3 regions of the Sphingobium sp. LMA1-1-1.1 genome follow, and region 2 is predicted to be linked to each of the others. Evidence: riboswitches for the same ligand, from Rfam matches in the RefSeq annotation. Region 2 holds a riboswitch; each other region holds the start of a gene.
What was found. Region 2 has a riboswitch for cobalamin ahead of MRBLMA1_RS08030 (cobalamin biosynthesis protein CobG). Riboswitches for the same ligand answer to the same signal wherever they lie in the genome.
Positions count from the first base shown of each region.

Region 1: it holds a riboswitch for cobalamin, as region 2 does, so the genes downstream of both, MRBLMA1_RS19500 (TonB-dependent receptor plug domain-containing protein) here and MRBLMA1_RS08030 (cobalamin biosynthesis protein CobG) in region 2, are expected to answer to the same signal.
Region 3: it holds a riboswitch for cobalamin, as region 2 does, so the genes downstream of both, MRBLMA1_RS07255 (TonB-dependent receptor) here and MRBLMA1_RS08030 (cobalamin biosynthesis protein CobG) in region 2, are expected to answer to the same signal.

Region 1 is NZ_JBEGHS010000056.1:80,222-90,153, reverse strand. Features, by position in the region: gene MRBLMA1_RS19515 (ABC transporter ATP-binding protein) at 1-99, opposite strand, end outside; gene MRBLMA1_RS19510 (FecCD family ABC transporter permease) at 93-1,088, opposite strand; gene MRBLMA1_RS19505 (ABC transporter substrate-binding protein) at 1,199-2,041, shown strand; gene MRBLMA1_RS19500 (TonB-dependent receptor plug domain-containing protein) at 2,046-3,866, opposite strand; cobalamin riboswitch at 4,036-4,249, opposite strand; gene MRBLMA1_RS19495 (threonine ammonia-lyase) at 4,333-5,316, shown strand; gene mobA (molybdenum cofactor guanylyltransferase) at 5,316-5,852, shown strand; gene cobA (uroporphyrinogen-III C-methyltransferase) at 5,957-6,751, opposite strand; gene MRBLMA1_RS19480 (molybdopterin-dependent oxidoreductase) at 6,738-9,359, opposite strand; gene nirD (nitrite reductase small subunit NirD) at 9,359-9,694, opposite strand; gene nirB (nitrite reductase large subunit NirB) at 9,700-9,932, opposite strand, start outside.
Region 2 is NZ_JBEGHS010000012.1:93,950-103,881, forward strand. Features, by position in the region: gene cbiE (precorrin-6y C5,15-methyltransferase (decarboxylating) subunit CbiE) at 1-111, opposite strand, end outside; gene MRBLMA1_RS08010 (cobalt-precorrin-6A reductase) at 110-859, shown strand; gene cobJ (precorrin-3B C(17)-methyltransferase) at 835-1,584, opposite strand; gene cobI (precorrin-2 C(20)-methyltransferase) at 1,581-2,300, opposite strand; gene MRBLMA1_RS08025 (precorrin-8X methylmutase) at 2,297-2,926, opposite strand; gene MRBLMA1_RS08030 (cobalamin biosynthesis protein CobG) at 2,926-3,990, opposite strand; cobalamin riboswitch at 4,161-4,380, opposite strand; gene bluB (5,6-dimethylbenzimidazole synthase) at 4,453-5,082, opposite strand; gene cobO (cob(I)yrinic acid a,c-diamide adenosyltransferase) at 5,079-5,684, opposite strand; gene cobN (cobaltochelatase subunit CobN) at 5,681-9,445, opposite strand; gene cobW (cobalamin biosynthesis protein CobW) at 9,446-9,932, opposite strand, start outside.
Region 3 is NZ_JBEGHS010000007.1:7,126-17,057, forward strand. Features, by position in the region: gene MRBLMA1_RS07250 (hypothetical protein) at 1-1,138, opposite strand, end outside; gene MRBLMA1_RS07255 (TonB-dependent receptor) at 1,206-3,350, opposite strand; cobalamin riboswitch at 3,528-3,769, opposite strand; gene arsH (arsenical resistance protein ArsH) at 4,024-4,770, opposite strand; gene arsB (ACR3 family arsenite efflux transporter) at 4,767-5,795, opposite strand; gene MRBLMA1_RS07270 (GNAT family N-acetyltransferase) at 5,801-6,337, opposite strand; gene arsC (arsenate reductase (glutaredoxin)) at 6,334-6,747, opposite strand; gene MRBLMA1_RS07280 (ArsR/SmtB family transcription factor) at 6,758-7,087, opposite strand; gene MRBLMA1_RS07285 (hypothetical protein) at 7,376-7,603, shown strand; gene MRBLMA1_RS07290 (winged helix-turn-helix transcriptional regulator) at 7,663-8,124, opposite strand; gene MRBLMA1_RS07295 (aromatic alcohol reductase) at 8,192-9,109, shown strand; gene MRBLMA1_RS07300 (LacI family DNA-binding transcriptional regulator) at 9,231-9,932, opposite strand, start outside.

The DNA.
Region 1 (9,932 bases), on a different contig from region 2:
GCCCACCAGCTCCCCCGGCTCCAGCAGGAGGTCGGCGCCGTTCACCGCAGGATACCGGCCCAGCCTGACGGAAAGTCCCTGCGCGCGGATCGTCACCATAGCCGCCGCTCCCGCATCAGGTGCATCAGGAACACGGGAACGCCCAGCAACGCCGTCAGCACCCCCAGCTTGAGTTCGCTGCTGGTAGGGATCAGCCGCACGCCGATGTCCGCCAGCGTCAGCAGCACCGCGCCGCCCAGCATCGAGGGCAGCAGAATGGCGGAGGGCGAGCGGTCGGTCAGCGGTCGGACCAGATGCGGCACGATCAGGCCGACAAAGCCTATCGCCCCCGACACCGCCACGGCGCCGCCGACGCCTATGGCGACGCCCAGCATCAGGCGGATGCGCGCCCAGCGAAGATCGATGCCAAGCGCCTGCGCCCCATCCTCGCCCAGCGTCAGCGCGTCCAGCGTCCGCCCGTCGCCAAGCAGCAGCGCCGCGCCCATGGCGACGCAGGGCAGCGCGATCCAGACATGGCCATAGGCACGGTTTTCCAGGCTGCCCATCAGCCAGCTCATGATCTCCATCGCGGCGAAGGGGTTGGGCGACAGGTTGAGCGACAGGCTGATCCCCGCCCCCGCGAGCGTCGCGATGGCGATGCCGGCGAGGATGAGCGTGAGCGGACTTTCCGCCGGGCCGGCGAGCAGGAACAGCGCGCCAATGCCGATCAGGCCGGTCATGATGGCGAGCGCGGGAAGCGCCAGCGGATGCGCCTGCGCCAGCCCGAAATAGAGCGCGCCGACAGCGCCGAGCGCGGCGCAGTTGGACGCCCCCAAGACCGAGGGTTCGGCCAGCGGGTTGCGCAGATAACCCTGGAGCGCAGCACCCGCGAGGCCGAGCATCGCGCCGACGATCAGGCCCAGCAGCATGCGGGGCAGGCGCAGGTCGAGAAGGATGGCGCGGGCGACGTCGTCGCCGCCACCGCCGAGGACAGCAAGGACGCGGGCCGGAGAAAGCGGAACGGCGCCAAGAGCGAGGGAAGCCAGCGCGGCAAGCAGGGCCGATACGATCAGCGCGGGGATGAGCAACGGGTGGCGGCGGGCGCTCATGGCTTGCGCGTTCCTCCCTGCTTGCTACAGCATCTGTCCAGGCGCTCCCTATTCCCGCGAGGGAGTGTGTCGAGGCACGATTTGTTGGGGCGCAGCACAGGGGCCACAGGGTGCGCAGAAGAATGATCCTTGCCGCATTTTGCGCCCTTTCGCTGACCGGCGCCGCGCCGGTTCCGCCGAAACGCATCGTGTCGCTCAACACCTGCGCCGACCAATATGTGCTCGCGCTGGCCGATCCGGCGCAGATCGCAGCGCTCAGCCCCTATGGACATGACCCAGAACTGTCGGCGGCGGTCGGCAAGGCCCGCGCCTTCCGTACCCTCAAGCGCCCTTCCGAGGAAGTGTTGGCGCTTCGCCCGGACCTGCTGATCGGCTTTCCGGCGGGCGACAACGTGGTCGGCGCGCCACCGGGCCGATGGCGGACCCTGGCACTGGCGAGCGCGGACAGCTATGCGATGATCCTGGCGCAGATCCGGCAGGTGGCGGCGGCGGTCGGCCATCCCGAACGGGGCGAGGCGATGATCGCCCGCATGGACCGGGCTCTTGCCGCCCTGCCCCATCCGAAGCATCGCGGCGTCGCCGCCTATTATCAGCGGCGCGGCTATATGACCGGCACCGGCACGCTGGTCGACGACCTGATGCGGCGCGTGGGCCTGGTCAACCTGGCGGCCAGGCTGGGCAAGCCGGCACTGTCGCAGCTTTCGCTGGAGGAGATGATCGCCGCCCGCCCGGACTGGCTGATCGTCGAGGCGGGGAGCGAGAAGGTGGTCGATCAGGGGACGGAGATGCTGCACCATCCGATATTGCGCGCCATTCCGCGCATCCGCGTGCCGCAGGCGTGGACGGTGTGCGGCGGCCCCGCCTATGTCGACGCCGCGAGGAGCATCACGGCGCAGCTTGACGGCGCAGCGCGCAGGGGCGCGGCGCAGATCAACGCCGCGCCGCGCCCATAAGCCGTCAGAAGCGCACACGCACGCCGCCAAAGGCCGATCGCCCATAGGTGCCATAGCCATAGACCGTGGCGTATTTCGCATCGGTGACATTGTCGATGCGGCCATAGATTTCCAGCTTCTCCATGATCGGGAAAGACGCCCGGATGTTCGCTATCGCATAGCCGTCCAGCCGTACCAGATTGGTCGCGTCGTTGAAGCTGTCGCCCACCATCGTCACGGTGGCGCCGGTCGACAGGCCGAAGGGCCAGACATAATCCGCTGAAACGCTGACCGCGTCGGGGGCGCGGCGGGGCAGCCGGGCGCCGCTACTGCGGTCGCGCGCATCGACATGGCTGTAGGCGGCCGTGACGGTCAGCGCATCGACCGGCCTCAGCGTCAGCATCGCCTCCACCCCCTTGGCGCGGGTGCGGTCGAGATTATTATACCCGCCATAGAGGCCGATCGAATAATCATAGTTGATCTGGTTTCTGGTATCGCGGCGGAACGCCGTGACGGAGAGGATCGCCCGGTCGCCGTCGAGCCTCTGGTCAAAACCGATATCGTAGCTTTTCGACCGCTCGGGACGCAGGCCGGCATTGCCGACATCGGCGCCGTAAAGCTGGTAGAGCGACGGCGCCTTGAACCCCTCGCCATAGCTCATGCGGATATTGGTCGCGCCGGCATTGGGCGTGTAATTGGCGTTGGCGCCGAAGGTCGTCGCGCCGCCGAACTGGCTGTGATCGTCATGCCGCACGCCGCCGGTCAGCGACAGGCCGGCAAGGGGCTTGACGACGGCCAGCGCATAGACGCTGTCGATATCGGCCTTGTGGCGTTCGGTGGAACCGAAGCCGGAAAAATCATAGTCGGGCCGCTCATGTTCATAGCCGAAGACCAGCTTCGCCTGATCGACCGGCTGGTAGACCCCTTCATATTCGAAGCGCAAATTGGTGCCGGAATAGGCATAAGGCCCGAAAGCGGACGTATAGTCGCGGTCGATGCGGAACCAAGTGACGGCCGCCCGATTGGTGAGCCTGCCGTCGAGCAACGCAAGGTTGAGGCCCGCATAGCCGACATATTGATCCGATTTCGAGGAGTCCGTGGTGCTGTCCACCACGCCATTGTCGGTATCCAGGTCGGCATGGATATAATAGCCGCGCAGGTCGAGGTTGAGGGTATCGGTGAAGGACAGCTTCAGCCTGGCATTGGCGGCGATATTCTCATAGCCGTCCTTTTCGGTGCCGCTGGCGGCGGAGGAAATGCCGTCGGTGTTGAAATAGGCGATGCCGACGCCGCCCGACGCGATGCCGCTGCCGCTGCCGCCCGAAACGTCCGCCTTCGCGTTCAGCGTATTGCTGTAGCCGTAATCGACGGAGGCATTGCCGGCAAAGCCGGTGCCGGGCGTTCCGGTCATGACGTTGACCACGCCGCCGATCGCCTGGCTGCCGTAGACGATCGAGTTGGAGCCGCGCAAAATCTCGATCCGCTGGATATTGCCGGTCAGCAGATTGCCGAAATCGTACATGTCGCCGATGCCGCTGGGGTCGTTGACCTTGACCCCGTCGATCAGCACCAGCGTCTGCGTCGTTTCCGCGCCGCGCAACGAAACCCCGGTCACGCCGCCCAGGCTGCCGCTGCGGTTGAAGCGCACGCCCGGCGTGGTGGCCAGCAGGTCGACCACGCTGACGCTCTGGCGGGTGCGGATGGTGTCGGCGTCGATCACGGTGACGGCCTGGCCGACCTCGTCGCGCGGCTGTTCGATGCCCAGCGCGGTGACGATGATCTCATCCTCCGCCAGCGCAGGTGCGGCCGCGAGCAAGGCGGCGATGGAAACGGAAATCCTCAACATGTCTGTCTTCCCCCTGAGCGCGATGCAACATGGCTCAGGGCGTCCGCTCATGCGGCCGGACAGGGGAAAATGGCTGGCGCCCGCGCCCTCCCCCACACCGATGCGGCCCCGCGCCGCTTCGTCGCTCAGACGGAGAACACCGTGCCGTGGCCATACCCTGGACCAAGGCAAGAGCGACCATGCGTCGGCAGGTCTCCTGGCTCGCGGGTCAATGCGGCGATGCACGCCTTCCCGGACTTGCGTCCAGTGGCCGGCCCTGGGGGCCGAAGTGCATCGCGCTCACCGCTTACAGTTGCAGGGACAGCCGCGGATTGGGACGGCTTCCCGTCCGCACCGCATTCCCGTTTTCAGCCCTTCCGGGCACCGGCGCGATCTTCCTTGCGCGCAGGGGCTTTGCCCTGCCCGCGCCGGGCGCCATAAGGGAAAGCGGCGGCCATGCCAAGGGGCAGCCGCAGAAGGAGATTGCATGTCGTTCGCCATCAACGCCGCCGATGTCGAGGATGCGGCGCGGGTCATCGCCCCCGCCGCCATCCGCACCCCCCTGCTGGAAAATGCGGCGCTCAACGCCCGCTGCGGCCGGCGGGTGCTGGTGAAGTTCGAGGGCGCGCAGCACAGCGGATCGTTCAAGTTCCGCGGTGCCTACAACCGGCTGGCCCGGCTGGACGCCGGGGAGCGAAAGGCAGGCGTCGTCGCCTGGTCATCGGGCAATCACGCGCAGGGCGTCGCCTTTGCGGCGCGCTTGCTGGGGATCGCGGCGACGATCGTGATGCCGGCCGACGCGCCCGCGATCAAGACGGCGAACACGCGGGCGCTGGGCGCCGAAGTCGTTGCCTATGACCGCTTCACCGATAACCGGGAGGAGATCGCCACGCGGCTGGCGACCGAGAGGGGCGCGGTGCTGGTGCCGTCCTTCGACGATCCCTTCATCATGGCGGGCCAGGGCACGATCGGGCTGGAGATCATGGAGCAGGCCGCCGAAGCTGGCGCGAAGATCGGCCAGATCCTGGTCAATTGCGGCGGCGGCGGCATGGTGTCGGGGATCGCGACGGCGGTGAAGGCGCGCATGCCCGAGGTCAACATCCATGCGGTGGAACCGGAAGCGTTCGACGATACGGCGCGGTCCCTGGCCAGCGGCAAGCGGGAAAGCGTGTCGCCCGATGCGCGGTCGATCTGCGACGCGCTGCTGTCTCCGACGCCGGGAGCGCTGACCTTTCCCATCAACCAGGCGCTGTTGTCCGGGGGCCTGGCGGTGAGCGACGATCAGGTGCGCGACGCGATGCGCTTTGCCTTTTCCGTGCTCAAGCTGGTGGTCGAGCCGGGCGGAGCCGCATCGCTGGCGGCCATGCTGGCCGGAATTGCTCCGCCTGCCGAAGGGGCCGGCGTCGTGGTGATTTCAGGCAGCAATGTCGATCCCGACAGCTATGCCCGGATCATAGGCGGCGGCGCATGATGCGGCTGATGGGGGCGGTGCTGGCTGGCGGGCGGTCCAGCCGGTTCGGCAGCGACAAGGCGCAGGCGATGCTGGAGGGGCGCACCCTGCTGGACCATGCGGTCGAGGCTCTCGGCCGCCATGTCGAAACCGTCGTGGTATGCGGCCGGCAGGTGGAGGGCATGATCGGGCTGGCGGATCGGCCCGCCGCGGACATGGGGCCGTTGGGCGGCCTCAACGCGGCGCTGCATCATGCCCTGGCGCAGGGTTATGACGCCGTGCTGACGACCGGGTGCGACGTGCCCGCCTATCCGGACGGCCTGGCGCAGGCCCTGATCGGCCCTGAACCCGCCATCCTCAAGGGGCAGCAACTGGCCGGATTCTGGCCCGCTTCGCTGGCGGGCGAACTGGATGCCCATCTGGCGGAGGACAATAACAGATCGATCCGGGGCTGGCTGGAGCGGGTCGGCGCCCGGATCGTCGACCGGCCCGAATTCGTGCTGCCCAACATCAACCGGCCGGAGGATCTGCAGGCTCTGGCAAAAGGCAGTCGATGAATGGAGTGCTTCCGCCAAGGCACCTGAACGAGGCAAGCCGCGAGAGCGCCCCGTACCGACTTTGAACGGGCCTCCCGCCTTCGCGGGAGCATGCTGCGCTGTCGTTATTTGGTCAGGGCTACAGCCGCCATGGTCTCCACCGGCGCATGCGTCCCGGCCACCGCCTCCCCGATCAGCAGAAGCGTCGGGTCTTCGTCGCTGATCGTCCGCACCAGGAAGGCCAGAGCCGACAGCTTGCCCCGGATCAGCCGTTCCGTCGGCAGGGAGACATTGACCGCCACCATCACCGGCGTTTCGGGATCGCGCCCGGCGGCGATCAGGCAATGGCTGATCTCGCCCGCCGCGGCCCGGCCCATATAGATGCCGATCGTGCCGCCCGGACGGGCCAGCGCTTCCCAATCCAGCTTCAGCGGTTCGCCCGCCTTCAGATGCGCGGTGACCAGCGTCAGCCCCCGCGCCACGCCGCGCAGGGTGAGCGAGGCATGGCCGCTCGCCGCCGCAGCGCTGGCCGTGGTGATGCCGGGGCAGATGCGCACGGAAACGCCCGCCTCCGCCAGATGCGCCATCTCTTCCGCCGATCGGCCAAAGACCGAGGGGTCGCCGCCCTTCAGGCGCACGACGCGCTTGCCCGCCCTGGCGGCCGCGAGCAGCAGGTCGTTGATGCTGTCCTGCGCCCTGGAATGGCGGCCCGAACGCTTGCCGACGCTGACCCGCTCCACCCCCGGGGGAATGAGGTCGATCACGCCCGGCCCGACGAGCGCGTCGTAGAAGACGACCTCTGCCGCGGCGATCAGCCTTTCCGCCTTGCGCGTGAGCAGGTCCGGATCACCCGGCCCCGCGCCGACCAGCCAGACCTGTCCGGGCGCGATCAGGTCCTGGGGCAGTTCATTCGGCTGCATGAAGCGTCTCCTGCATGCTTTGGGCAAGGATATTGGCGAGCGCGGGGCGGCATGACCCGCAATTGGTGCCCGCGCCCAGCGCCTTGCCGATGGCGGGCATATCGACCAGTTGCTGTTCGCGGATCGCGGCGACGATCTGGTTGAGGCCGATGTCGAAGCAGACGCAGATGGTCGCCCCCTTGTCCGGCTGGCTGCCGGGTCCGCGCGCCGCAAGGACGGAACCGCCGACCCCCTCGACCAGCAACTGGCCGATCAGCCAGTCGCGCGAGGGCAGCAGGCCGGTGCGCGTCACGAACAGCACCCCGTTTAGTCGGCCTTCGCCGATGGTCGCGATGCGCCGCGTTCCGCGTGAGGCGTCCATCGCCTCCACCCGGTCGCCCTTTGGAAGAAAGGCGTCGAGCCGGGCAGGATCGCCATTGCCGGCAATTTCATAGAGCGCGCCGCCCGGCACGGCGATCCTGGTCGACCAGAGACAGGGCAGCTTCACGGGCTGCCCTGTCGCAGCCTGATCGCGCAGGATGAGAAAGCCCTTCCATTCGGCGGCCACCTTCTCGACGCTGGCCGGGGTCGATTTGAAGCCCGGCTGGCCCGAATGGGGATCGACCAGCGGACGGGGCAGCAGACCGGTGCGGCCCCCGCTCGACATCTGGTCCGTCCAGTGGATCGGCGTGAAGATTTCGCCGGGCCGCTGGCCCTCGCTCAGGCTGACGCGAAAGATGCTGTTGCCCTGCGCTGTCGCGACGCGGGCCAGGTCGCCGTCGACGATCCCGAGCGCCCCGGCATCGCGGGGATGGATTTCCACCAGCGGCTCCTCGCGATGGCGGGCGAGTTTCGGGGACAGGCCGGTTCGGCTCATCGTATGCCACTGGTCGCGATAGCGCCCGGTGTTGAGCGTCATCGGCCATTGCCCCAGCGGCTCCTGAACCTCCATCTGCTTCGTCAGCACCAGCCGCGCCCTGCCGTCCGGCGTGGGGAAGCGGCCGTCGGCGAAAGCTGTGCCGCCCCAGCGGAACGGCTCCATGGCGTCATAGGCATCATTGCCGATCGTCGCCCAGGCGCGCAGGTTCAGCATCCGCTGCCCATCATTTCCATAGGCGGTAAGGCGCGCATGTTCGCGCCAGATGTCGGCGGGCCGGTCATAGGCGAAGGCGTTGCGCCAACCCATGCGGCGCGCGACTTCCTTGACGATCCACCAGTCCGGCCTGGCCTCTCCGGGCAGCGGCAGGAAGGGGCGCTGGCGGCTGATCGTGCGGTCCGAATTGGTGACGGTGCCGTCCTTTTCCCCCCAGCCGGCGGCGGGCAGGCGGACATGGGCATGGGTGCTGCTGTCGGTGTCGGCCATGATGTCCGAGACGACAAGGAACGGGACGGCTTCCAGCGCTTCGCGCACGCGGCCCGCATCGGGCAACGAGACGGCGGGATTGGTCGCCATCACCCAGAGCGCCTTGATCCGGCCTTCGTTGATGGCGCGGAACAGGTCGACGGCTTTCAGGCCGGGCTTCGTCGCCATCTTCGGCGCGGCCCAGAAGCGGCCGACGCGCTCCACATTGTCCGGGGCGAAGTCCATATGGGCGGCGAGGGTCGAGGCAAGCCCGCCGACCTCGCGCCCGCCCATCGCATTGGGCTGGCCGGTGATCGAGAAGGGCGCCGCGCCCGGCTTGCCGATGCGTCGGCAAGCGAGGTGGACGTTGATGATCGCGTTGACCTGATCGGTGCCGCGGATCGACTGGTTGATGCCCTGGCTGAACATCGTGACCGTGCGCGGCGTGGCGGCGAACAGCGCGTAGAATTGCTCCAGCAAAGCGGGCGCGATGTCGCAGGTCCTGGCGGTCGTCCAGAGATCGTGGCCGGTGCGGATATGGTCCCAAAAACCTTCGGGTGCGCTGACATGATCGGCGACGAAAGCCGGATCGGTGATGCCCTCGGCGTCGCACCATGCCAGCAGCCCGTTCATCAGCGCGACGTCCGTGCCCGGCTTCACGGGCAGGTGCAGGTCGGCGCCCTCGCAGGTTTCGGTGCGGCGCGGGTCGATGACGACCAGCTTCGTGCCGCGGGCGGCGCGGGCCGCCTGGATCCGCTGATAGACGATCGGATGGCACCAGGCCGTGTTGGAGCCGACCAGCACGATCAGGTCGGCCTGATCCAGATCGTCATAGCTGGCGGGCACCACATCCTCGCCAAATGCGCGATTGTGCCCGGCGACTGCGCTCGACATGCAGAGGCGGCTGTTGGTGTCGATGTTCGCCGAGCCGATAAAGCCCTTCATCAGCTTGTTGGCGACATAATAATCCTCGGTCATGAGCTGGCCGGAGACGTAGAAGGCCACGCTGTCCGGGCCGTAACGATCAATGGTTTCGCGGAATTTCTTCGCGACGAGGTCAAGCGCCTTGTCCCAGTTCGCCTGCCTGTTGCCGATCATCGGGTGCAGCAGGCGACCCGTCAGGCCCACCGTCTCGCCCAGATGCGTGCCCTTCGAACAGAGCCGCCCGCGATTGGCCGGATGCGCCGCGTCGCCCGCGATGGTCGCGGAACGTGCCCCGCCGGGCGTGGCCACGATACCGCAGCCAACACCGCAATAGGCGCAGGTCGTGCGGACCGCGTCCGCCATCAGGCCGCCGCCTTCAGGCCTGTCGGACGGGCGATCAGGATGCGGCCGCCCTCCTGCCTGACCTGGACGGTCGGCGTGCAACCCTCATCCGAGCCCTGCGCCTCGCCCGTCTTCAGCGCGATGTTCCAGTTGTGCAGAGGACAGGCGACGCTGTGGCCATGGACGATGCCCTGGCTCAGCGGCCCCTTCTTGTGCGGGCATTGGTTGACCAGCGCGAAGACATGGTCGTCGCCGGTGCGGAAGACGGCGATTTCCTCTTCGCCGGCAATCTGCACCGTGCGGGCGCCGCGCTGGGGAATGTCGGCCAGCGTTCCGATGTCGATCCAGTCGGTCATGGGTGTTACTCCGCAGCGATGGCGATGGGGGCCAGGGGCTGGTGCAGTTCGGCATGTTGGCCGGCTGCGCGCTCGGCCCAGGGGTCGTCCTGGCTGAAGCTCTGCGAATAGAGGAAGCGGGCACGAAGCGCCTCACGGCCGGCCTCGTCCTCGACGATCCGCTGCTTGACATACTCAACCCCGACGCGCTCGATCCAGGGTGCGGTGCGCTCCAGATAGCGCGCTTCCTCGCGATAGA
Region 2 (9,932 bases):
AATGAACGCGGCCTTGTCCAGCGCGGCGCGGGCGGCGGATGACAGGCCGCTGGCGCCGTCTTCGCCAAAGCCGATGATCGTCAGCCAGGGACCGTCAGGAGTATCGGGCATTTCCAACATCCTCATATTGGGCGGGACCACCGAAGCCAGCGCGCTCGCGGCAGCTCTTGCCGAGCGGGGGACGCGCGCGCTGCTGAGCTACGCGGGGCGCACGGAGAAGCCACGGGCGCAGCCGGTGCCGGTACGCGTCGGCGGCTTTGGCGGGATTGCAGGCCTCGTGCGCTATTTGCGGGAGGAGAGCGTCACCCATCTGGTCGATGCCACCCATCCTTTCGCCGCGACGATGAGCGAGCATGCCGTTGCCGCGGCGCGGGAGGCGGGGGTCGAGCATATCATGTTGACCCGTCCACCCTGGACTGCGGCTGAGGGGGACCAGTGGACGCGCGTGCCCGACATGGCCGGCGCGGTGGCGGCGCTGGCGGGAGCCGCCCGCCGCGTGATGCTGGCGGTGGGTCGCATGCATGTCGATGTGTTCGCCGCACAGCCGCAGCATCATTATCTGCTGCGCTTCGTCGACACGCCTGATGCTGTTCCGCAATTGCCCCGACATGCACTGGTGGTCGACCGGGGCCCCTTTACGGTGGAGGCCGAAATGCATTTGATGCGCGCCCATGGGATCGACTGCGTGGTTTCGAAAAATGCTGGTGGCGATGGCGCGCAGGCGAAGCTGATTGCGGCGCGGCAACTGGGATTGCCGGTCGTGATGATCGAGCGCCCGGCCTGTCCGGCCGCGCTGATGACGCATGAGGTTGCCGCGGTGCTGCAATGGCTGGGTCATGCGGCGGAGCGCGGCGTATAGAGGATCGGCGGCCCTGATCGGGTAATCAGCCGGGTGCGGCTGGAACCGACGATGACCATGGTGCGCATGTCCGCCATCTGCGCAGTCGCCTCGCTCAGCGGCACGATGCGCAGAGTTTCTTCGGGCGTGGAAACGGCGCGAGCGAACAGGATAAGCCGATCCTCGCCACATTCCTCGCGCAGGATCGTCAGCGCCCGCCCGAAGCCCTCCGGCCGGGAGCGGGATCGCGGATTGTAGAAAGCCATGGCGAAGTCGGCCTGTGCCGCGAGGCGCAGGCGGCGTTCGATCAGCGGCCAGGGCTTCAGATTGTCGGACAGGTTGATGGCGCAGAAATCATGGCCAAGCGGAGCGCCCGCGCGCGCCGCGGCGGCGAGCATGGCGGTGATGCCGGGGAGCACGCGGATATCGAGATCGCGCCAGTCCTGCGGGCCTGCCTCCATGGCTTCGAACAGGGCCGAAGCCATGGCGAACACGCCCGGATCGCCCGAAGACACCACTGCGACCCGCCTGCCCTGGGCGGCAAGGCTCAGGGCAAGGGCGGCGCGTTCAAGTTCGACGCGATTGTCCGATGCGTGGAGCATGAGGCCCGGTCTTTGCTCCACGCGGGCGACATAGGGGATATATCCGATGACGTCGGTTGCCTGCGCAAGCGCCTCCGTCACCTCTGGCGTGACGAGCGCATCCGCGCCCGGCCCAAGACCCGCTGCCACGATCCAGCCGGTCATGGGCGGCGGCCCTGCCCATGGATCAGCAGGATCGAGAAATAAGCGGTGACGTCGGTCGCCTCCGCCAGCGGCCTGATGCGCTGATCCGCCATCGTCGCATATTCGATCAGCCAGGCGTTGTCCTGCCGGCCGGCCGCTTCGATTGCGCGGCGCAGCTTGGGGAGGTTGCGGCCGATCTTCATCACCGCCAGCGCATGGCTGTCACGGATGCGGCGGACGAGTTCCTCTTCGGGCAGCGTCGCCATCAACACGGTCAGGACATCGTCTCCCCAACTGATCGGCGTGCCGCTGGCGGTCCAGGCGCCGGACATGCCGGTGATGCCGGGGACGATCTTCACCGGCGCGGCCAGCCGGCTGTGCAGATGCATGAAGCTGCCATAGAAGAAGGGATCGCCTTCGCAGAGGACGACCACATCCTCTCCGCGCGCGGAGAGTCCTTCCAGATGCGCGGTGCAATCGGCGTAGAAGGCCGAGAGAAGGTCATTGTAGCGGGGGTCGGACAGCGGGATTTCCGTCGTCACCGGATATTCCATCGGGAATTCAATGGCATCGGCGCGCAACATGCCCTCCACGATGCTGCGGGCATGGCCCGACCGTCCCCGCTTGCGGAAATAGGCGATATGTCGGGCGTCGCGGATCAGCCGGTCGGCACGGACGCTCATCAGGTCCTGCGCGCCCGGTCCCAGGCCAACGCCGTGGATGGTCCCGCCGGTCATTCCGCGGGGCTCGCAATGGCATTGACCGCCGCGACCGTGACGGCGCTGCCGCCAAGGCGGCCCTCCACGACGCAGCAGGGGACGGGTTGGGCGTGCCAGAGCGCCTCCTTCGATTCCGCCGCTCCGACGAAGCCGACGGGACAGCCGATGATCGCGGCCGGGCGAGGACAGGCGGGATCCTCCAGCATGTCGAGCAGATGGAACAGAGCCGTCGGCGCATTGCCGATCGCAACAAGCGCGCCTGCCAGATAAGGCCGCCAGAATTCAAGCGCGGCGGCAGAGCGGGTGTTGGACATGCGCTCCGCCAGCGCGGGCACTTGCGGATCGTTCAGCGTGCAGAGGATCGGATTGGCGGCCGGCAGGCGCTTTGCAGTGATCCCTTCGGACACCATACGCGCGTCGCAGAGGATCGGGGCGCCGGCCTGAAGAGCGGCGATGGCAGCTTCTGCGAAGGAGGGAGAAAAGCGGATCCGGGACGCAAGTTCGACCAGTCCCGCCGCATGGATCATGCGCACGGCGATGCGCTCCTCCTCAGGCGAGAAGCGGCCGAGATCAGCCTCGGTGCGGATGATGCGAAAGGACTGCCGGTAGATGGCGGCGCCATCGGTTTCATAGTTTTGGGGCATCAGGGCCTTCCAAAATGGGCGAGGACTTGGTCGGCGGTCATGCCGGTCAACTCCGGCGATGATCCGGCGGGGCCGTTGCGGGACAGGTCGAAGCGGCCCTGCCTGCCGGTGAGAACAAGGTCGGCAGGCGCCTGTCGGGCACAGCCCTTGGCGCAGCCCGACACATGCAGGGAGCCATTGACCAGCGGTGCGAGCCGGGAGGCGAGGCTGCGGGTCGCAACGCTTGCCTGCGGGCATGCAGGTGCGCCAGGGCAGGCATCCATCCCGAGCAGCCGGTCAATGGAGACGTTGTCGGCATCCTCCTTGGCCCCTTCGAGGATCAGGCCGCGCCAGGGGGTGATGCGCACGGCGCAGACATTCCCTTTTTCCGCCAGCGCGATGAGGCTGTCGGCATGGAACTGGCCGAAGGGAATGCCGTGAAACGAGCCGGCTGCCGCCGCCAGCGCTTGGGAAGGCGGGCGGGACGGCGCGGGCGCGACATCCGCAACGGTTGGCAGAGGCGCCCTGTGCCGGGCTGCGCGGCCAGATGCTGCCCCGCCCGTGGCCAGAAACCAGTGGAGAAGGGCGCTCAGGTCGCGAGCCGCGTTTTCGCCCCTGGTCGGGGAACCGAGCATCCGTCCGTCCATCCTCAGCAGCAGCACGCCCGTTGCGCTGCGTTCGAAGCGGAAGTCAGCAGGAACAGCCGCAAGGCAGGGCGCCGGGCCGGCGTCGATAGCGATCCCGATCTTGGGGGGAAGTTCGGGCATTTCATCAAGATGCTCGATCAGGCTGAGGGCGATGTTTTCCGTGTCGTCCCCTGGCGAGGAATCTGGCGTGAGCAGGACATTGCCGCGAGCCTCACGGCCGGGATCGGGATCGACGAGACCAAGAGCGATGAGTTGCCGGAGCAGTGGAGCATGGCTTTGCTCCGTCACGCCGCGAAGCTGGAGCGCGGCGCGGTTGGTAAGGTCGATCAGGCCGTTGCCGTGCGAACGGGCCGCTTTTGCAAGTCCGATGGCCTGCGGCACGGTGAGGCGGCCCAGGCGCGGGCGCACCCGTACCAGCAACCCGTCGCCTGCCGTCATCGGACGCCATGCCGATGGACACCAGCCGCGAACGGCGGCGGACGATGCGCTTTGCGCGTCTGGCAACGAACTTCACCTCCCACGTCGCAACGACGACCGGAGGATGTCCCCCAGCCGCATTCGTCGCCCGTGCGGAGAACCGAGCCGTGACCATCCCCTGGACCATGGCTAGAGCGACCTTTGCGTTCGGCAGGTATCCTGGCTTGCGGGTCGTCGCCTTGGCACGGGCCTTCCCGGATTGCTCCAGTGGCTGGCCACCCCGGATGGGGGGGCCGTCCTTGCCTTGCTCGCCGCTTACAGTTGCAGGGACAGCCGCGGATTAGGGAGTATCCTCCCGCACCGCGTTCCCATTTAAGCCCCTCGCGGGGCACCGACGCGATCGATGGAGCGGGCGGAACCCGTTCCAGCAACGCCTCATAGGCGGGGAGGACGGGAAAGGAAAGAGCCGTTCAGCGGCAATCGTCAGCGCGTGACGATCGCGGAATGCCAGTTGGTGCGATGTTCCCAGCCCCGTCTTTCCAGTTCCGGCGTCGCCTCTTCGCTTACAGGATAGCCCAGGCATATCAGCCCGAGGCAGCGCCAGTTGCCGGGAATGGCAAGCATCGCATCCACCGTCGCGGGATCCAGTATCGACACCCAGCCCAGCCCAATGCCGCGCGTGCGGGCGGCAAGCCACAATGTGTGGATGGCCATCACGCAACTGTAGCGTCGCGCCTCCGGCATAGTGATTGCGCCCAGCCTGTGCCCTGTTTCAGTGCCTTCGTCGCAATAGACGGCGAACAGCACGGGCGCTTCGCGCAGCCCGTGCAATTTGAGGCTGCGGTAAAGCCGGTCCTCCTCCCCGTCATAGATCTTGCCTGCCCGGGCAATCTGGGCATCGACATGGACGGCGAGATCCTGGCGCAGCCCCGGCGTTTCGATCCGGACGAACCGCCAGGGCTGCGACAGCCCCACGGACGGGGCGCTGTGCGCAAGGGCGAGGAGCCTTTCCACCTCGCTTTCGTCCAGCGGGTCGGTCAAAAAATGGCGAACGTCGCGGCGCAGGTGGACCAGATCCTCGAAGGAGGCGATGTCGAAGGCGGTGTGTGTCAGAATTCGATTCCCGGCTGGGCCTTCACGCCGCTGCGGAAGGGATGTTTGACAAGCGTCATTTCCGTGACGAGATCGGCCGCGTCGATCAGCGCTTCGGGCGCGTTGCGGCCGGTGATGAGCACATGTTTCATCGGGCTTCTGGCGGTCACGGCTTCCAGAACCTCTTCCACGGGCAGGTAGTCATAACGCAGGACGATGTTGAGTTCATCGGCAAGGACCATGTCATAGGCCGGATCGGCGATCATGCGTTTCACCTCATCCCACGCTTCGCGCGCCAGGGCAATGTCCCGGGTCCGGTCCTGCGTATTCCAGGTGAAGCCTTCGCCCATCGGCTTGAACTCGACATTGTCCGGAAACGCGTCGAACACCCGTTTTTCCCCGGTGGTCATCGCCCCCTTGACGAACTGGACGACGCCCACCTTCCTGTCATGGCCAATGGCACGGACCACCATGCCCAGGGCAGCGGTCGTCTTGCCCTTGCCCTTGCCGGTGTGGACGATCAACAGGCCCTTTTCCTGCGTCTTGGTGGCCATGATCCTGTCATGGGCGGCCTGTTTCTTCTTCATCTTTTCGGCATGTTGTTCGGGCGTGCGTTCGATCATTGCGAGGCATCCTTGATTTGGGAGAGAAGCATGGCGGCGCTGTTCGACCGGGGTTTCCAAAGGGCGCGGTCCAGCGCCTCGTGGAGGCGGGCGGCGGTTTCACGCAGGGCTGCCGGATTGGCCTGCGCCATGAAGGCGCGGACCGTCTCATCCTCGATGAAGGCAGCATGGACGGCGTCGAAATGATGGTCCTTGACGGCATGGGTCGTGGCGGCGAAGGCGAACAGATAGTCGACCGAGGCCGCGATTTCGAACGCACCCTTATAGCCGTGACGCATCATCCCGGCGATCCATTTGGGGTTGGTGACGCGGGCGCGGACGACCCGGCCGATCTCATCCTCCAGCGTGCGGACGACAGGACGTTCGGGGCGGCTGTGGTCGTTATGATAGCTGAGCGGTTTCCTGCCGGAGAGATGCTCGACGGCGGCGGCCATGCCGCCTTCGAACTGATAATAATCATCGCTGTCGAGCAGGTCGTGCTCGCGATTGTCCTGGTTCTGTATCAGGGCGTCGACGTCGGTCAGGCGCCGGGCGAAGAGGCTGCGTTCGCTGTCGCCCTCCACCCCGCCGCCATAGGCATGACTGCCCCAGTCGAGATAGACATTGGCCAGGTCCGACCTGTCATGCCAGATCCTCTCGTCGATCATCGCCTGAAGGCCTGCGCCATAAGCGCCGGGTTTCGACCCGAAGACGCGGCTGCCTGCCCGGCGCAGCGCGACCTTTTCCGCCATGCCCTCCGCGATCAGGGCCGCGGTTTCCGCCTGATGGCGCGCTGCGGCCGGGTTGTCTTCCTCCGGTTCGTCCAACGCCATGACGGCGCGGGCTGCGCTGTCGACAAGGTCGATCTGCTCCGGGAAGGCATCCCGGAAAAAGCCCGAAATACGCAAGGTGACGTCGACGCGCGGGCGGCCCAGTTCCGCGATCTTCATGACCTCGAACCCGATGACGCGGCCCGAAGCCCAGTCCCAGCGGGGACGCGCACCCATCAGGGCAAGCGCCTGCGCAATGTCGTCGCCGCCCGTGCGCATATTGGCGGTGCCCCAGGCCGAAAGGGCGATGGCGCGGGGATAGTCGCCCTCGCGCTGAAGATAGTCCTGCACGATGAGATCGGCGGAGCGTTGCCCGAGATTCCAGGCGGCGACCGTGGGCACCGCCCGGGTATCGACCGAATAGAAATTGCGGCCGGTGGGAAGGACGTCGGGCCGGGCCCTGGTGGGCGCTCCGGAAGGGCCGGGAGCGACGAATTTGCCGTCGAGGGCGTCGAGGAGCGCGGCCTTTTCGGCACGTCCGCAGGCATCGACGCGGGGCGCGAGATCGGCTTCTATGGCCTTGAGAACGGCCTCGCTTAGCGGGCCAGGGGCGCCCGGCCGCTGAATGCCGTCATGCCCCTGTTCGCGGGACAGATGGTCCACCAGGTCGATGGCAAAGAGTTCCAGCCGTTCGACCGTGTCGCCCCTGGTGCGCCAGGGGGCCTTCGCGACAGCCTCCAGGGCGGCCGGGCGTGCGCCGGTCCATGCCTCGCCCATCACGCAATCCAGGGGATCGAAATCCAGTGCCAGATCATCGGCCAGCGCACGCAGCAGCGATTGCTGGCCTTCCTCCATCCCTCTGGGACAGCGGGCGAGGGCGATGAGGAGATCCCGGCGGAGACGGCCTTCCGGGCTCTGCGTGAAGACATGCAGTCCATCACGGATCTGCATTTCCTTGAGTTCACACAGATAGTTATCGATCGCTGCTAAGGCCTCGTCTCCGCTTCCTCGCGCGCCTGCATCCCTGTCCAGTCCCTGTGCGGCGGCGAGCGCCAATATGTCCTTGCGCAGCGTTTCCAGCCGGCGCGGGTCCATGCCGGCGGCAAGATAATATTCATCGACCAGCACCTCCAGCTCCTTGAGCGGACCATAGCTCTCGGCGCGCGTCAGCGGCGGCGTCAGATGATCGACGATGCACGCGCCTATGCGGCGCTTCGCCTGAGTGCCTTCGCCGGGGTCGTTGACGATGAAGGGGTAGATTTGCGGAATCGGTCCGGCGCAGATTTCCGGGAAACAGCTTTCCGACAGGGCGACGGCCTTCCCCGGCAGCCATTCGAGATTGCCATGCTTGCCGACATGAACGACGGCATGCGCTCCAAACGCGTCGGCCAGCCAAATATGGAAGGCGAGATAGGCATGGGGCGGCGGCAGCGCCGGGTCGTGATAGCTGTTCCTGGGATCGATATGATAGCCGCGCGAAGGCTGGACGGCGACGACGATGTTGCCGAAACGGTGCGCCGGCAGGTGGAAGGCGCCGTCGCGGAAAAAGGGATCTGCTTCGGGTGCGCCCCAGCGATCCTGGACCGCATTAAGCGCCGCTTTGGGTAGCGAGGCGAAGGCCACCTGATAGGCGCCGAGCGGCAGGCTGACCTCGCCGGGGCGATCTGGAGAGGCATTGGTGACGGCGCCGGTCATGAGGTGCATCAGTGCGGTGCCGTCGGTGGGAGCAGTACCCGTCCGGTAGCCCGCCTCCGACAGGGCCTTCAAAATGGCGGCGGCGCTTGCGGGCGTGTCCAGCCCGACGCCGTTGCCGATGCGGGCGTCGCTGTTGGGGTAGTTGGCCAGAACCATCGCGACCCGGCGTTCATTGGCTGGTAACTTCCTGAGTTTTGACCAGTTTGCAGTAAGTTGTGCAACGAAGTTGACACGGTTTTCCAGAATATGGGGTGTCACGATGCTGCATTCCGTAAGCTCGTCAAACCGCGCCACAGCCTTGAAGGCGAAGGCGCGCGTGAAGAGACGACCGTCCACCTCGGGCAGGGCGATATGCATCGCAAGATCGCGAGGGCCCAATCCCCGCGCGCTGGCCTCCCAATTGTCATGCTCCGCGCTGGCGAAGATCGTCTGGAGGATGGCGCAGTCCGCCTGCTCAAGGATCGAGGGCGTGCGCGGCTCTCCCGGCGCGCTGGCGGCAAAGGCGGTGGCGTTGAGGATGACGTCCGGCGGGGTTCCCGCCATCAGATGGCGCAGGAAATCCCTGGCAAATGGTTCGCGCAAGGCACGGACATGGACAGGAAGGACATTAAGGCCGGCGGCCTCCAGTCCCGCGATCATGCGGTCCACCGCATCCAGCGTACCGGCGATCAGCAGGGCACGGTAGAAGAGGAAAAGGGCGGTGGGCCGACCGGCCTGCCATCGGGCCTTGACCTGATCCAGGGTCGGGCGATCGTGACCAGGCAGATAAAGGCCCGCATCGGCCACCGGGACGGGCGCATCGGCAGCGCCCGCGTCGAAGCCGGCAAGATCAGCGGCCTTTCGCAGGAAAGCGATGGCATTGGCTATGCCGCCCTGCCTCAGATAGTCGCGCAGCAGACCGCAGCTTTCCGGGCCGACGGTCGAAGCGGCGCGCAATTCGGGATCATCTTCCCGATCATCCGCGATGGCGGCGAAGGCAATGCCTTTCTCCCGCGCGATATTTGAAATCTCATCAATGCCATATGGCCAATAGCTCTTACCCCCTAGCAAGATGATGCAGACGAATTTGGCATGGGCCACGACCTTCTCGACATACATGTCGACCGAATAGGGATGTTTGAGCTGGAGAAGGTTGGCGAGCCGGATGCGCGGCGCGCCTTCCCCCAGTTCCTGCGTGAGCGCATGGGCTGCGCTGGCGAAACAGGCCAGTTCGCTGTCCGCCACGGTCAGCAGCACGATGTCCCCCGGTGACTGGCCGAGGTCTATGGCTTCGTCGCCATTGGAGACGGTGCCGGGCGTGGCGGTCAGCAGATGCATTCAAGCGGTCGCCATCTGGGCGCTCAGTCCGGCCGCTATCGCGGCGCGGTCCATGCCGCGCTGGCCAATCACCACCAGCCGGGACCGGCGCGGCTCGCCGGCCTGCCAGTGCCGGTCATAATGATGCTGGATGCGCGGACCGACCGCCTGAAGAACCAGGCGTGCCGGGCGCCCCTCAATGGCGAGGAAGCCCTTGACCCGCAATATGTCATGGGCGGCAATGCTCTGCGCGAGCGCCGTCAGCAACGGCTCTGGCCCAGCAAGTTCGCCCAGATCCACGACGAAGCTGTCAAAATCGTCATGGTCATGATCCTCCTCATCGTCATGGTGGGAGGGGCGGGCATCGATCTGGTCCTCCACGCCCGCGTCGAGACCGAGCAGGATGGCGGGGTCAATCTCTCCTCTGGCGGTGCGGAGGATGCGGACGCCGGGTCGGATTTCCCGGGCCAGCTCCTGCTCCAGCACCGCCAGGCGATCTGGCTCCACC
Region 3 (9,932 bases), on a different contig from region 2:
TGCGGGGGCTGATATAGACCCAACTGTCATTCATGTCGGCGAAGCGAATGCGCAACACCGGCAATTCCACGCTTCCCTTGGCTTCATACCAATAGGCATCGGACTTGGTGAGCCAGTCGGCCGCTTCCATCCGAGCGTCGGGAACCAGCCGATGGGCGGCACGGATCAGGCGGCGTGGCTCGAGCTTCACCGGCTTCAAGCTCCGCGCATCGAGGATCGCATCCTGTCCACTCGGTCGGGAGAAGATCAGCAAAGGCGTGCTGTCGGTCCATATCAGCCGCATCTGACGCGCGCCCGCAGCCTCTGGTGTGCTGCCGACATGCTGCCAGTCCAGCGCAGGGGGCATCCCTGCTCCGGCATAAGCGGCACGAGCCGCATCGCTCAGACCTTTGCTGGCGAACCAGCGGTTGGGATCGACGGAGAGCCAGCCGCTGACGATCCATGCGACCAACAGGGTGCCGCCGAGCAACCCCGCGACATGATGCCACCGCTGCCAGCCGCGATAGGGCGAAATCCGCCCGCCCTTGTAGCGGCGGCGCAGCCGCATACGCAGCACCCCGATCCACATGCCGCTGACCGCCCCTATGATGCTTGCCCCGGAGGTCCAGAGGATCACCTGCCTCCACAGTGGCTGGTCCTGACGCAGCACGGTCGGATAAATCCAGTGGGGAACCGATCCGAGCCAGTTCCAGAAACGCTCTGCCCGGATCGTGTCCAGCACCACCGTTCCGGTGGTCGATGCGATGTAGAGGACCAACCCATCTGGCCGGTCGAGCGTCACCTTCCACAATGGCCGATAGCGGTTAAACCCGCTGCCAACCGTCCATTGATCCCGCTCGATCAGATCCACGGCGGAGGCAGGCGCTTTGCCGAACGCGGCAGCGATGCCGCCAGCCTGGCGAGCCGTGACAGGAGCGATGGCGCGCCCGCTCATTGCCGCCGCCGCCCCGTCGTGCAGCCAGACGGGACCGTCCAACCCTTGTTGCAACACGGCGTCGGCCTGAACACTCCCATGGACCTGCTTCCAGTCGATGGGTGCCAATCCCGCCAGCCGCTCCTGCTGGGTCAGCGACGGGAAAGGCACATACATCATGACGATGCCCGACAGGAACCACATCGCCAGCAACAGGCATGTCACTATGCCCAGCCAGCGATGGGTCAGATACAGCCATCGCTTGCCGCGATGACGCCACCGGGCGCGTGCGTCAGAAATGAGCCGTCACCGAAATGTCGATGGAACGGGGGCGGCCCAATATCCACTGCTCGTCATTATAGGTGGTGGTCGCATAATCCTTGTCAAAGAGATTATAGACCCGCAGGTTCGCCGCGAGATTGGGGGTGAACGCATAGGTCAACCCCGCATCCACCACGGCATAGCCCGGCACCCGGTGGCTGTTGGCGTTGTCCGAGAAGCTCCGGCCGACATAGCGCAAACTGGCATTGGCCCGCAGCGCGTCAATGGGCGCCCAATAGACGGACAGGTTCGCCGCTACTTCAGGCACATTGGGTGGCGTGTTGCCGGTATAGCTGGTGCCGCCGCTGATGAAGTCATCGAAATTAGCGTCCAGCACTGTGCCATTCGCGTCGATGCCGAAGCGGTCGGTCAGTTGCAGCGTCACCGAAGCCTCCACACCCTTGGCGGACCGCTGGCCGATCTGTTCTATGGGACTAGTCGGCGTCTGCTGCGCCACCAGCTTCTTCTTGACGATACGATAGGCCGCCAGAGTGGCGCTGCCCTTGCCATCGAGGAACATGGCCTTGATGCCGCCCTCGACTTGATCGCCCGTCGCGTTGGTGAAGGCGAACTGGGTCGCATTGGTGGTGAAGGTGGTCAGCGTGCCGAGCGGATCGACGCCGGTCGAATATTGCCCATAGAGCGAGATGTTGGAGGTCGGCTGATAGACGCCGCCGATCCGCCAAGTGGTATTGCGGAATTTCCGATTGGTCGCGCCATTGGGAAAGGCATTGACCTCGCTGATGCTGCCGTCCGGGTTATAGACGATGTTCCAGCGTTGCACCTTGTCCCGCTCGTGCCGGATGCCTGCGACCACCGAAAGCTGATCGGTCAGAGCCAGGCGGTCTTCGGCAAAGACGCTATATTCGTTGGTCCGCGTGCGATAGCGGGGCGCGATGCCCTGCGTGTCGTAGAACAGGCCCGGATCGAAGTCGAAGGGATCGACAGCATCCTCCTGTGGGTCCGATCCGAAATCATTGGAATAAGTGAGCTTGATGAGATTGGCGTCGAAGCCGACGACCAGATCGTTTTTCAGGCCCGCAATCGGCTTGCTGATGCGGATGGTCGCCTGATCGCCATATTGGGTCTGGTCATGGAAGATGCCCAGATTGTCCATTCGGTTGATCAGGCCGGTGTCGTCATTGTAGAAATAGCTTTCCAGATTTTTGAACAGACGCTTGCTGGTAAGGCGATAGGCGGCGTTGGAGAGGGTGATGCCGTCGGCCACCGTCCAGTCGGCGGTCAGCGTGGTCCGATTGTCGCGATAGTGCAGGCTGGCGTCGGCGACATTATAGTTGCGCCGCTGGTTGTCCTTCACCAACGCCCCGTCGATCAGCGGCGTGCCGAAATATTCCATCGGCCGCTGATTGCCATAGTCGTTGCGCAGGGTGAGCGTGAAGCTGTCGCTTGGCCGGAAGCGCAGCGCGCCCGAGAGCGCGAGGCTCTTGGAATGGCCACGGTCGACATACCCGTCCGACGCCCGGTAGCTGGCGTCGATCCGGTAGGAGAGCATCTCGCCCAGCGGTCCACCGACACCTGCTGCTGCGCGCCAGCTATCCTGCGAGCCATATCCTGCTTCCGCGTCAAATTCGGTGCGTTCGGCATTGGGGGATCTGGTGATGATGTTCACCGCGCCGCCCAGCGCGCCCTGTCCGTAGAGCACGGAGGCGGGGCCGTTCAGCAATTCGATCCGCTCGACATTCCACGGGTCGGTGGGGAAGGTGATCGTGCCCGCAACCGGGAACAGCCGGACGCCATCAACCAGTTGCAGCACTGAACCCTGACCGGAAAAGCCGCGCAGCGACAGGGCTGTGCCGCCATTGCCCGGATTGGCGGAGGTGGTGACGCCCGGTGCACGGGTTACGGCCGACATTATGTCCAGATCGCCGCGAGCGCGGATCGCGTCGCCATCAATCTGCGCGACGCTGGCTGGCGTTTCGAGCGCGGTCAGCCCCAGGCGCGATCCGGTTTCCGTCTCCTGGAGCAATGCTCCCGGCCGAACGCCCGACACGATGATTTCGGCTGAGCTATCCGCGGCGGTTTCCGCGGCGGCCTGCTGCGTCGTGGTGGCGGCCAGCCCGGTGGCCAGCCAAAATCCTACATTTTTCCATTCCATTGCATGTCTTCCCGGCGTCACGCGACATTCGGGTGGAGACGTGCCGCCAGCGACGGTCGGCGCACGTCAGCAGCCGGACGCCATAGAGCGACCGCCACGCGAACCGATGCGGTCTCCACCGCCCGTTCGTCGCTCAAACGGAAAGATACCGTGCCTTGGCCATCCCCTGGACCGGGCAAGAGCGACCAGACGCTGGCAGGTCTCCTGGCTCGCGGGTCATAGCTTGATGCACGGCCTTCCCAGACCTCGCAGGATTTAGCGTCCGGTCCAGTGGCTGCCTCCTCACACTGGAGGAAGCGATATGCATCGCGCTCGCCGCTTACAGTTGCAGGGACAGCCCCGGATTTGGATGGCCGGAGCCATCCTCACCGCGTTCCCTTTTAAGCCTCTTTCGAGGCACCGGCGCGATCATGCCCGGGACGACGAAGCCGTCGTCCCGGGCAGAGGTGCGTTAGCGGGAGGGTCAATGCTCCGCAAGAGCCTAATCTCACGCCGCCGCGAGACCGAGCCAAGGCGAGATGGCCGATATCCGCATGAGAACCAGGCGCTTAACCAGCGACAACAGGACACGGGATATCGCGAGCATGGGCCAGAACCCGGCTGAGTCCGTCGTACAGCCGGATGCCATGGTTGCTGATCCTGATTTTCGCCGTGCCGGGCTGCTAGCCGTCAATCAAGATTGCGGCGCTATCGCGACTGCCGAATGGTCAGACTCGGCATCAACCGAAATTCCGGCTTCCTTGCGCTCGGAATAGCGATCCACAAGTTGCGCCGCATGCGGTCGCATAAGTACCGTAAAGCGGACCAATTCCTCCATCACATCGACGATGCGCTCGTAGTAGCTCGACGCCCGCATCCGGCCGTCTTGGTCGAACTCCTTGTAAGCCATCGCCACCGACGATTGGTTGGGGATCGTGAACATCCGCATCCAGCGACCCAGCAGGCGCAGCGTGTTGACGGCATTGAACGATTGGGAGCCGCCGGACACCTGCATGACTGCAAGCGTCCGCCCTTGCGTCGGCCGCATCCCGCGAATCTGGAGCGGCAGGTGGTCGATCTGCGTCTTCATGATGCCGCTGATCTGGCCGTGCCGCTCCGGGCTGCACCAGACCATGCCTTCCGACCACAGCGCATGCTCGCGCAATTCATGCACCGCAGGGTGATCGTCTTCCGCCACCTGATCTGGCAGCGGCAGGTCGCTGGGATCGAAGATCCGCGTCTCAGCACCGAAATATTGCAGCAGGCGGGCGGCCTCTTCCACGGCGAGGCGAGAGAAGGAGCGCTCTCGCAGCGAGCCGTAGAGCAGTAGAAAGCGCGGAGGCGGTTGGTCCGGTCCGAGGCCAGTGGCGGGACGAGCCAGCGCAAAGGCCTTGTCCAAGGCAGGCAGATGATCGGGGGCGGTGAGTTCACGCAATCTCATGCGGCAATGGCTTTCTCATACCAGGGACGGGTTCGCTTCACCAAGGCGACAATGGACAGCATCACCGGCACTTCCACCAGCACGCCTACGACCGTTGCCAGCGCGGCGCCGGAGGTGAGCCCAAAGAGGCTGATGGCGGCGGCCACTGCCAGTTCGAAGAAATTGGAGGCGCCGATCAGCGCCGAAGGGCCGGCGACGCACCACGCCACGCCGAAACGGCGGCTGAGCCAGTAGGCGATGCCGGCGTTGAGATAGACCTGAAACAGGATCGGCACGGCAATCAGCGCGATCACCAGCGGTTGCCGGATGATCTGCTCACCCTGGAAGCCGAACAGCAGCACCAGCGTCAGCAGCAGGCTGGCAAGGCTGATCGGGCTGATGGCGGACAGGAAATGCTGAAGTCCCTTCTCGCCGCCGCGAAGAAGCGCTCGGCGGAGCAGTTGGGAGATGATAACCGGGACGACGATGTAGAGCCCCACCGACAGCGCCAGTGTGTTCCACGGCACGGTGATTGATGCCACGCCCAACAGCAGGCCGACGAGCGGTGCGAAGGCAAAGATCATGATCAAGTCGTTCAGTGCCACCTGGCTCAATGTGTAGTTCGGCTCACCGTCGACAAGGTTCGACCAGACGAAGACCATGGCCGTGCATGGCGCTGCGGCCAGCAGGATCAGGCCCGCAATATAGGACGAGGATGCGCCTGCCGGCAGTATCGGGACGAACAAATAGCGGAGGAAGAACGTCCCGAGCAGCGCCATCGAGAATGGCTTGATCGCCCAGTTCACCACAAGGGTGACGCCGATGCCGCGCCAGTGTTGCCGAAGGCTATGCAGCGCGCCGAAATCGACCCGCAGCAGCATCGGGATGATCATCAACCAGATCAGCGCCGCAACGACGAGGTTGACGTTGGCGATCTCCAGCGCTGCGATGGTCTCGAAGGCGCTCGGGAGCAAATGGCCAAGACCGATCCCGATCGCGATGCACAGGGCCACCCACAGCGAGAGATAGCGTTCGAACAGCGACATGGTCGTCAGTCCTTCCCGGAAGCAGCCGGCGCGGTCGCGATGCCGCCGCCCAAGGGAAGCTGCATGTAAACCGTGTCGAGCCAGCGGCCTGCCTTCCAGCCCATGCCGGTGAGGCGACCGACATGCTCAAAACCGCAGGACGCGTGGAGCGCTACGGAGGCAGGTTCACCCCCGCCGATGACGGCGACCATCTGCCGGAAGCCATGGGCTTCAGCGGCCTTCAGCAAGGCCATGAGGAGCAGCTTGCCGATGCCGCTACCGCGCCTGTCGTGCGCCACGTAGATGCTGTTCTCGCAGGCATAAGCGTAGGCCGGCCGATCGCGGAACTGCGTGGCGTAGGCATAGCCCACCACCTCAGATCCATCGCAGGCAACAAGGAATGGCCAGTCTCGTCCGGTCAGCGTTCGTATCTTGGCTTCGGTTTCCTCCTCTGTCGGTGGCACGATTTCGTAGGTTGCCGTGCCGTGCAGGACGTGATGCGCGTAGATGGCGGCAATGGCACCGGCATCGCCGATCGTTGCGTCGCGAACCGAAAGGGTCATCGCCTCGTCGCTTCCACGACTTCGCCGTCTTCCTTGACAAATGGGCAGCGCTGCCCGGCCGGCAGCAGATCCAGGACTTCTTCGGAAGGCCGGCAGAGCTTCACACCCAGCGGAGACACCACCAGCGGACGGTTGATGAGGACGGGATGCTCCATCATCGCGTCGATCAGCGCGTCATCGGCCAGGCTTTCGTCGCCCAGGCCCAGTTCGGCAAAAGGCGTGCCTTTCTCGCGCAGCAGGGCGCGCGGGGTGATGCCGGCCCGATCCATGAGTTGCACCAGGAGCGCGCGGCTTGGCGGCGTCTTCAGATACTCGACCACATGGGGTTCGATGCCCGCATTGCGGATCATGGCCAGGGCATTGCGAGAGGTTCCGCAAAGCGGGTTATGGTAGATCACGATATCGGTCATCATCGCCTCTTCAGCAGCAGATAAGTTCGGCCAGCAGCGGCTCGCACAGTTCGGCGCGTCCCTGGCAGCAATCCTTGGCCAGATAGACCATCAGTCCGCGCAACGCGTCGAGATTGGCGCGCTGGATTTGTTGGCGGCCACGCTTCTCCGACAGTACCAGTCCAGCTTTCACCATGACGGCGAGGTGCGTTGAGAAGGTGCTCTGGGTCAGGCCGGAGGCCTCGACCAGCTCGCCGGTCGACAGGCCGTCAGGCTCATGTCGGATCAGCAGCCGAAACGCATCAAGACGCGTGGGATGGCCAAGAGCCGAGAGGACCGAAAGTGCTTCGCTGGTGTCCATGCATCGTAATTATCCGATGCATTTGGCCTCGTCAAGGATGCATCGAATATTTCCGATCAGTTCCCCAATTATCCGGTCAGTGACAGTATGGATCAGCCTCAAAATTGAAGGCGCATTCTGGAATCGGCTAATTCTGGGCAACCGAATTGCAAAAGCGGACCGACCGGACCTGGGAACGGAAAATCAGGAACTGGAGCAACTTGCGGAATTTGCCCTCGTCGGACGCGGGCGATTGCTGCGGGTGGGAAGTGTTCTCATGCGGTGCCGACAGGGCGCCGTCGTCCAAGATTGCAAATTTGCATCGGTACGCCAAATAATGGCGGTGCGGTCGTTACGGCTGGCGGCCTGATCTTCATCGCGGCGGCGACGGACGATTTGTTCAAGGCCATCGACATGAGGACCGGTAAAATCCTCTGGCAGCAGGCGCTCCCCGCCGGCGGTCAGGCGGCGCCGATGGTCTATGAGCAGAATGGGCGTGAATATGTCGTCCTGATGACCGGGGCCATCACTTCATGAAAACGCCGATCGGCGATCAGGTAATCGCCTGGGCGCTCCCTGTCGCGAAGGACGGGGTTCTATGACGCCTTGCCCAGCTGAAGGCTGTCGAATGTCTCCCGGGCCTTCCGAAACCGCTCCGCATTCTCGACGATCCATGTCCATAGAGGGACCATCCGGACAAGCAGCTCAAGGCCGGAATCGGACAGCTGATATTCGACGCGAGGGGGCACCTCCTCGAAATCGTGGCGGATCACCAATCCGTCGCGCTCCAACTGGCGAAGGGTGCGCGTCAGCATCCGTTGCGTAACGCCATGCATGCGCCGGCCGATTTCCGCATGGCGCAGTTGGCCGTACACGCCGAGCGTGTGAATGACGCCCAGCGACCAGCGATTGCCGGCATGGGCCAGAACCTCTCGCCGCAAGCCGTCGTCGTCGTCTCTCAGGCCGTCGCAAACGGTCTGGGAATATTCGAGAATGTCCTCCGGATTCAATAATCCGGCCCCAGTATCACGCATGTGCCTTCTTTCGCGCTTGTCCATGGATCGCCATATCAAGGCGGCAACCAATGCTGAATAGGTCAGAATTATGAATGATGCAGTTTCCATCGTGAAGTCACGGAACATTCTCGTGCTGGGGGCCGGCGAACTGGGCCTGCCAGTCTTGCGTAACCTGGCGCGTCGCGCAAAGGACGTCGATGGGGCCAGGATCAGCGTGTTGCTGCGCGCCAGTGCCGTCGAGTCCGACGTGCCCGAAAAGCAGCGGGATGTCGCCGAAATCCGTGATCTGGGTATCGAGATCGTCGTGGGCGATCTGGTGACAAGCTCGATCGATGAACTGGCGTCCGTATTTTCGCGCTATGACACGGTGATCGGATGCGCGGGCTATGCCGCCGGGATCAACACGCCCATGAAATTGGCCAAGGCTGCTTTGCAATCGGGCATACCGCGTTACTTCCCGTGGCAGTTTGGCGTCGATTTCGAAGCGATCGGTCGTGGCAGCCCGCAGGATATCTTTGACGCCCAGCTCGACGTGCGGGAATTGCTGCGCTCGCAGAGCAAGACCGAGTGGGTCATCATTTCCACCGGCATGTTCATGAGCTATCTGTTCGAACCGGAATTCGGCGTCGTCGATCTGAAGAACGGCGCAGTCCATGCCCTTGGCAGCCTCGACACCGCGGTGACGCTGACCACGCCCGATGACATCGGGGTGCTGACCGCGGAAATCGTGTTTTTCGAACCGACCATCCGCAACGAGATCGTATTCCTTGCGGGCGATACCGTCACCTATGGCGAAGTCGCGGACAAGCTGGAAGCTGCCCTTGGCCGTCCCTTCAGCCGGTCGGAATGGACTGTACCCTTCCTGATGGAAGAACTGGCCCGCGACCCGCAGAACATGATGCGGAAATATCGCGCCGCCTTTGCCCAGGGACGCGGCGTCGCCTGGGACAAGGCCGGGACGTTCAACCAGCGCAATGCCATTCCGGTTACCGACGTGGCGGCGTGGATCGGTTCCAACCTCGCCTGAAGCGATTTCCATGCGATCGGAACCGATCGCGGGCCAGGAAATCGGTGATGGCAAGAAATCCGGAGCGGTCGATCTGATTCAGTCAGGTCGACCGCTTTGTTTCCTTGTTTACCGCCATGGCTCAGCCGGAGGTGCTTTGCCGGATGATCAGTTCCACCCCATGTTCGATGCATCGGGGTTCGTCCGAGGTTCGATCCAGCAGCAATTGGGTCGCCGAATAGGCCTGATCGACGACGGATTGCCGGACGGTGGTGAGCGGCGGCCAGATCAATCGGGCAATGTCATTGTCGTCGAAGCCGGTCACCGCGATATCCTGCGGTACCCTGATCCCCATTGTGCCCAACACGCTGATCACACCGGCAGCCATTTCGTCATTGGCGGCGCAGATGACGGTCGGCCATTCCTTGCGGTCCCTGGCCAGCATGTGGCGGGTGGCCTCTGCTCCGGATATGTAGCTGAAGTCGCCATGGGCGAACAGTACGGAAGACCAGTCGACGCCATGGTGATGCAGTCGTTTCCGGAACGCGCCGGCGCGGATTTCCGAGGAGGCGTGGCCCTGAGCCCCTGCGATATATCCGAATTTGCGATGGTTGAGGGCGACGAGGTGATCGACAAGCGCGGATATGCCGTCCTCGTCGCGTGAAATCACGGCATTGGTTCTGCCGATGTCGCGCGCCGGCGACATGCGCACGGTGCGCACCCCGCGACGTTCGAGCATGTCGAGCAATTCCTGGTCGTCGGCCAGGAGCGGGATCAATATGGTGCCTGCGATCCCGACATTGTCGATAAAATTCGCCATGCTGGCGGCGATATGCTGGTCGTC